One region of the Paenarthrobacter sp. CC6 genome, then DNA from elsewhere that is predicted to be linked to it. Evidence: riboswitches for the same ligand, from Rfam matches in the RefSeq annotation. Region 1 holds a riboswitch; each other region holds the start of a gene.

Evidence for each region. Region 1 has a riboswitch for cyclic di-AMP ahead of PV760_RS12550 (aggregation-promoting factor C-terminal-like domain-containing protein). Riboswitches for the same ligand answer to the same signal wherever they lie in the genome.
Region 2: it holds a riboswitch for cyclic di-AMP, as region 1 does, so the genes downstream of both, PV760_RS17815 (M23 family metallopeptidase) here and PV760_RS12550 (aggregation-promoting factor C-terminal-like domain-containing protein) in region 1, are expected to answer to the same signal.
Region 3: it holds a riboswitch for cyclic di-AMP, as region 1 does, so the genes downstream of both, PV760_RS13745 (M23 family metallopeptidase) here and PV760_RS12550 (aggregation-promoting factor C-terminal-like domain-containing protein) in region 1, are expected to answer to the same signal.

What each region holds. Positions count from the first base shown of each region.
Region 1 is NZ_JARDAN010000010.1:148,110-150,366, reverse strand. It holds gene PV760_RS12555 (sensor histidine kinase) at 1-873, shown strand, start outside; cyclic di-AMP (ydaO/yuaA leader) riboswitch at 1,006-1,167, shown strand; gene PV760_RS12550 (aggregation-promoting factor C-terminal-like domain-containing protein) at 1,173-2,030, shown strand; gene PV760_RS12545 (glycosyltransferase) at 2,203-2,257, shown strand, end outside.
Region 2 is NZ_JARDAN010000020.1:62,449-64,705, reverse strand. It holds gene PV760_RS17820 (iron-dependent transcriptional repressor DtxR) at 42-737, shown strand; cyclic di-AMP (ydaO/yuaA leader) riboswitch at 933-1,173, shown strand; gene PV760_RS17815 (M23 family metallopeptidase) at 1,178-2,014, shown strand; cyclic di-AMP (ydaO/yuaA leader) riboswitch at 2,160-2,257, shown strand, end outside.
Region 3 is NZ_JARDAN010000011.1:139,219-141,475, forward strand. It holds gene PV760_RS13740 (TlpA family protein disulfide reductase) at 262-915, opposite strand; cyclic di-AMP (ydaO/yuaA leader) riboswitch at 996-1,193, shown strand; gene PV760_RS13745 (M23 family metallopeptidase) at 1,199-1,996, shown strand; gene PV760_RS13750 (cytochrome c oxidase assembly protein) at 2,042-2,257, opposite strand, start outside.

The sequences.
Region 1 (2,257 bases):
CTTGAGCAGCTCTCCGAAGTCGCCACCAAGGTTTCACGCCTCCCTCTCGACGCCGGCGAGGTGGCACTTGCGGTGCGGGTCCCGGCGTCGGCTTCCCATCCCGGCACTGAAGTAGGGAGCGTCGGCTACGCCCTGAATCAGATGCTGAACAACGTATCCAGCGCACTGGAAGCCCGGCAGGAAAGCGAAACCAAGGTGCGGCAGTTCGTAGCGGACGCCTCCCATGAACTGCGTACCCCGCTAACCGCCATCCGCGGCTACACCGAGTTGCTGCGGATGACCGAAAACTTCACGGACGACGGCAGGAAGTCGCTGGCCAGGGTCCAAAGCCAGTCCGAGCGCATGACCACGCTGGTGGAGGACCTCCTGTTGCTTGCACGGCTGGATGAAGGCCAACCGGTCAAGGTCACCGATGTGGACCTGACCCAGCTTGTGGTTGAGACAGTGAGCGACGAGAAGGTCATGGCCCCGGACCACATTTGGCAGCTCTCGTTGCCTGATGAACCCATCACCGTCCGCGGCGATGCCACGCAGCTCCACCAGGTGCTGGCCAATCTGCTCTCGAACGCCAGGAAGCACACAGATCCCGGAACTACGGTTGTCACCGGCGTGATGCTCTCGGCCGACGGCAGTGCAGTGGTGACCGTGACGGACAACGGGCCCGGCATTCCGGACGATTTCCAAGGCCGGATCTTCTCCCGCTTTGCCCGGGCCGACGCAGCGCGGTCGGGGTCGGAAGGAACGTCAGGCCTGGGCCTTTCGATCGTGGAATCCATAGTTGAAGCGCATGGCGGAAGCGTCGAAGTGACCTCCCGTCCGGGTCGTACTGAATTCGCCGTGAGGCTTCCAACCGTGAGCGGCGGACAACTGTAACGATCCCGGCAAGGCGACTCACCGTCGTCGTGATCTCTGTTACCTAAATGTGACTTCTGCAGAAACCTCCTGTACCGTCGAAAGGGTGGGTCGCCCCAACTGGCCCACATCCGGGATGCGCCGAGCTCTGCCACTTCCCGGAGTCCGTACTTTCTCCGAGGCAGAGACGGGGGACCCAGAGTCTCCGGGCCCAGGCATTTATTGCCGGCCCTTGGGGTGAAGCCGCAGCGTGATGCGCGGCCGGATGACCTCATCCGAACCCGACAGCTAACTCCGCAGGCGCTGAGAGGTAATCACACATGTCTGAATTTAACGATCAGACGCGCCCTTCCGCGCGTCACCGCGACCATAACGACAACCCGTCGACCAAGTCGCAGTCAGTCCTCAAGAAGGCAGCCCGTGACGGCAAGTCCGGTGCACGCATGTCCGTAGTAGCCGGCGTTATCGCCGCTGCACTGGGCGTTGCATCGCTCGGAACCGCCGCCAACGCAGCTCTTACTCTCCCTGAGGCAAGCCGCGTGGCCGAAGCCCGGACCGCCGCCGAGGCCAGCAACAACAAGGCCGCTGAGGAAGCCGCAGCAGCCAAGAAGGCCGCAGCTGAGAAGGCTGCCGCCGACAAGGCCGCAGCTGACAAAGCCGCCGCCGAAAAGGCCGCAGCTGACAAGGCTGCCGCCGATAAAGCCGCTGCAGATCAGGCGGCCGCCGCGCAAGCAGCAGCCGACCAGGCCGCCGCAGAAAAGGCTGCCGCCGAAAAGGCCGCCGCTGACGCTGCCGCAAAGCAGGCAGCCGACGCCGCTGCTGCCGCCGCCGCAGAAGCCGCAGCCGCCGCAGCTGCTCCCAAGGCTGTGGATGACCCCGCTGCTGCCAAGGCCTACGCAGCCAGCATTCTTGGCAGCTACGGCTGGAGCGCCGCCGAAATGACTGCCCTGAACACGCTGTGGGAGAAGGAATCCAACTGGAAGACCACTGCCACCAACGCCTCCAGCGGCGCCTACGGCATTGTCCAGTCCCTTCCGGCCGGCAAGATGGCTTCTGCCGGCGCTGACTGGCAGACCAACTACCAGACCCAGATCAAGTGGGGCCTGAACTACATCAAGGAACGCTACGGATCCCCGTCAGCTGCCCTGGCCTTCCACTTGGCCAACAACTGGTACTAAGCCAAGCTGTTTGATTGCCGCCCCGGCTTCCGCCGTTTGCCTCAGTTCTTACTGGAGCGGATGGCGGGAACCGGGGCGGCTTCTTTCGTTTTCACAGGTGCTTGCCGGGGCTCACAGTAGTGTCACAGCTTCCGCCTAAAGCGTTCATAATCTGATCCTTCATTCTGGATCCATGACCATCACGGATCCAGGGACCGTAGTCCACCACCCGCAGGACCCGGGCGCGG
Region 2 (2,257 bases), on a different contig from region 1:
GGAGATTACGCAAGAACTGCGTTCGAGGAGAGCTGAGCTGGATGACGGATCTGATCGATACCACTGAGATGTATCTTCGGACCATTTTGGAGCTTGAAGAAGAAAACATCGTGGCTCTCAGGGCCCGCATAGCCGAACGCCTGCGGCACTCCGGCCCCACGGTCTCCCAGACCATCGGCCGGATGGAGCGCGATGGCCTGGTGATTGTGTCCAACGACCGCCACCTGGAGCTGACCGAAGTCGGACGCAAGCGGGCCACCGAAGTCATGCGGAAGCACCGCCTGGCGGAGCGGCTCCTGGCCGATGTCATCGGACTCGACTGGGCGTACGTGCATGATGAAGCCTGCCGCTGGGAGCATGTGATGAGTGAGCGCGTGGAGCGCCGGCTCTATGAACTGCTTGAGCATCCCACCGAGTCACCTTACGGAAATCCGATTCCGGGACTGGAAGCACTGGGAGGCATGGCCGGAACACAGTTCCCCCGGATCGACGTGAACCTCCTGCAGGCCATGGACGGCTACGCCTCCGACTCCCGGGTGGTCGTCACGCGGCTGGCCGAGCCCATCCAGGTGGAGCCGGAACTGCTCACCCAGTTGGATGAGGGCGGAATCCGGCCCGGGGCGCCGGTCTCCCTCGAGCGCGTGGGCGAGTACATCTCCGTCCGGGTGCCCGGCATCGAAGGAGCCTTGGAGCTCCCGCCTGAAGTTGCAGCGCACGTCTTCGTGTCCCTCAACTGACAGCCTTCCGGTCCGACAACCCTCCCGGCAGTGTCAAACCTCACTTTGAGGGGCTTTGGCGCGCGTGTGACCTGCGGTTTTTCGAAATTGATGATAAGGGCCCGCCGCCGCAGGCGTCTTTCTGTTGATAACGAATTTATTACCAAGGGCCTTAATCCCCTATAGTTATCTACTAGCGCTGATACCAAAGCGTTACCTGATCCGGAGCCGAGCTCTGCCAGCGGATCGGGTGAACCATCACCACTGGCAGAGGCGGGGGAACCACAAGCGGCTGTCTAAAGAAGCAGCCTTGGGGTGAAGTCCGCAGCAGAAGTGCCCATTGATGCAAGTCCCTCCTTGGATACCTGTGTGCCGTGAGCGCTTCGTGCGGACCGGGTCTTTGAACTCTCTGACCCGAATCCGACAGCTAACTTCGCAGGCTTTTCAGAGAGGAACAGAGTTTGACATCGCAGAACGTCAGGGGCCGCCGCCGTGCGTCCGGCCCCGCTACTGAGCTGCGGCCAGCCCGCGTCGTAACGGAGATCCGGCCCCGCGACACCGAACGCCAGGTGCGCCGCCGTAAGAGCCCGTTGCGCCAGGTTGCCGACTTCGCCGCAGCAAGTGGCGTCGGGCAGAAGGCCGGAGTTGCGCTTGCCGCCACCGGACTTGCCCTGACTGTCGGCCTGCCGGCCACCAGCCCCGTCATGGCCACCTCGGAATCGGGACAGTCCGAATCTGCCCTGGCCGTTGGCGGCACTGTGGGAAGCCAGCCCGAGGTTTCCGCGGCAGCATCAGCCAAAATCGACTTCAGCCGCGCAGCTGTAGCCACCGCTGCGGACCCTGACGGAAAACTGAAGCAACTGCTCAGCGCCCAGTCGGCCGGCAGCATCCAGCGTGCTTCTTCCGTGGGCACCCTGGGCAGCCCCCTCGACACGCTCACCACCGCTTCCCCCTTCGGTTACCGCGTCAGCCCCCTCACGGGCGGCACCGGCGACTTCCACCGCGGCCAGGACTTCGTGGCCCAATGCGGAACTGCCGTGCATGCAGCTGCAGCAGGCAAAGTTACTTTTGCCGGGTGGCACGAGTACGGCGGAGGCAACCGCGTGGTTGTGGATCACGGCAACGGCCTGGAGACCACGTACAACCACCTGTCGTCCTTCAACGTCCAGGTGGGCCAGACGGTCAACCGCGGGGACACCGTAGCCCTGAGCGGCACCACAGGCGCCTCCACCGGCTGCCACCTCCACTTCGAAGTACAGGTCAACGGCGAGGTCGTTGACCCCATGGGCTGGCTCTAAGCCAGTTGATGGTGCTCTCTCGCATTGATGACAGGCCTCGTGACCTGAATGTGACATTCGCTTTCAATTGTTATAACCTTCAGAGCGCATCGGCTTTTTAGGGGGCCGGTGCACTTGAGTGGATTGCCTAGCTCTGCCACCACTCGAGGTCCGTTCGCAAAATCGTCTGGCAGGGGCGGGGGAACCACTTCTGGTCTTCGAATGAAGGCCTTGGGGTTAAGTCGCAAAGTTTCCCAGTGAAGC
Region 3 (2,257 bases), on a different contig from region 1:
TGCGGTGGCTTCTTTGACTATGAGTGTGCGTTCCGGGCCCTTGAAGAACCGCTCCCGCCGGGCCACGGCGACCTTGGGTGGGAACCGCAGTCACCTGTGGTCGGTAGCCTGAAGGACGCGAGTGATTCAAGGGAAGACGACGGGCTATCGGCCGCTTTCGTCTCCGAAGTGGGTCAGCCAGGATGGTCTTTGTTGTTCTCAACGGTGACCGGGTTGCGCGCAGGCTGATGGCATGTACGAATGTCCGGGGAAAGCACCGGGCTATGGTTCGGCCGCTGCGCCGGCGACGAGGGATTTGAGGATGCTCTGGTCGGCCAGGCCCAGGATCCGTGCCGCTACCCGTCCTTGCTTGTCGATCACGAGCGTTGAGGGAACGGCTTGCGGTGGAATGTACTGGGTCAAGGCCAGCAGGATGCCTCCGTCCTTGTCCTGCATGCTGGGGTAGGTGACGCCGAAGGTCCGTTCGAAGGCGACAGCTGTTGCTTCTTCATCGCGGACGTTGACGCCGTAGAACTGGACCCCCTTGGCTTTGAACTCTTGCGCGGCGGTTTCGAGCCGCGGGGCTTCAAGCCGGCACGGAGCGCAGGCGGCGTACCAGAAGTTCAGGACGATGACCTTGCCCGGCCAGTCGCTGGAGTCAACTGCCGTGCCGTCGTACAGCTTTCCCTTCAGGATCACCGGTTGTTTCCGGTCGGCGGCTGCGTATTCGGTGACAGATCCATCACCTGCGACGTAGTTTTTGTTATCACCGGCCTTGGCCTGCTGTGCCAGGGTGTCGCCGGTTCCGCATCCTGTTAGGGCAAGCGCACCCAGCCCGCCCATAAGCGCCGAGGTGATGAGCCGGCGGCGCGAAAGGGGCGAGTGTGGTGGACCGGCTTCTCCGGTTGCCGGGATCCGGGGCGCGTGCTGGGGCATGGGAATCCTTAGATAACGAAATTGTAACTTTTTGATTTTTTGGTTAGGGTTGGTGCGTACATACCCGTTCGGGGTATGCGTTGACCGCTCCGCCAAACCCCGTCGGCGGTCATGAGTATCCAGTTTCAGGCGGGGGCGGAGGACCCAACAACGGTGCATGCTGCGCCTTGGGGTGAAGCCGGCCCTGCGACGCCCAATCTTGGGGTCAGAAGCGGGGCGGGCCGGACAGTCCACTCGTCCGAATCCGACAGCTAACTTCGCCGGCGCCGAGAGGACCCCCACCTTGCCTTCCCAACCCCAGCACGGCCGTCGCCGCGCCTTCCCCACGTCAGACACGGCCAAGCGCCGCCCTAAATCGGTCTTTCCTCCGACTCCACTACGGGAACGGAGCCCACGTTTTGGTGCGGCCGCCGCCGTCACCGGGCTGATCGCCATGAGCGTCCTGTCAGCCGCCCAAGCGGATCCAGGTCGTGCAGGAGGGGGCCAGAACCTTGCCCCCACAGCGCAGGCCCCGGTCGCTGCCCAGCCGGTGATCAACGCCGAGGCCGGCGCTTCTCTTGCCTTTGACCGGCCCGTGGTCGGGTCGAAGGCGGCCCCGCCGGTCACCGTGGCTCCGCCGGCCGCAGCTGCCGCGTCAGCGGTAAAGACCAAAACAGAAGCGGTGGTCCCTCCTGCTCCGGTTGAGACGACACCCGGCCTGAAGGCTCCCATGGCGTCGATCAACGTCAGCTCGCCCTTTGGGCTCAGGGTGAACCCCTTGACCGGGGCAACTGGGGAATGGCACACCGGGATCGACCTGACCGGGGCCTGCAGCACTCCGGTTTTCGCGGCCGGTTCCGGCACCGTTGTGGAGGCCGGGTGGAGCCAGTACGGTGGCGGAAACAGGATCGTCGTTGACCACGGCAATGGCCTAAAGACCACGTACAACCACCTGGCCAGCATCGGCGTTGCCGTTGGACAGGCCGTGGCGAAGGGAGCCCAGATCGCAGGAGTAGGATCGACGGGCAACTCGACAGGATGCCATCTGCATTTCGAGGTCATGGTGAACGACAAGACGGTGGATCCGGCCACCTTTATCTGAGACGCACGGCGTGTGCCGGGTCCTGTGTGGTGTGCGAGTGATTGCTTAAGCATCAGGCACCCGGCCATGGGGGCCTTGGAGGTGTTCCCGGTTCAGGGCCTCCAGTTCCTCGTCGGTGAGTTCATCGAAGGAGCGGGCTTCGCGGCGGTCGCTGCGGGCGAAACGGACAAACATCAGGATGATCAGTGGCAGGTCCACGATCTCGGCGAGGAACCACAGCAGGTCCCCGGCCAGTTGCTGGTCCCGGAGCGGGTTCGGCAG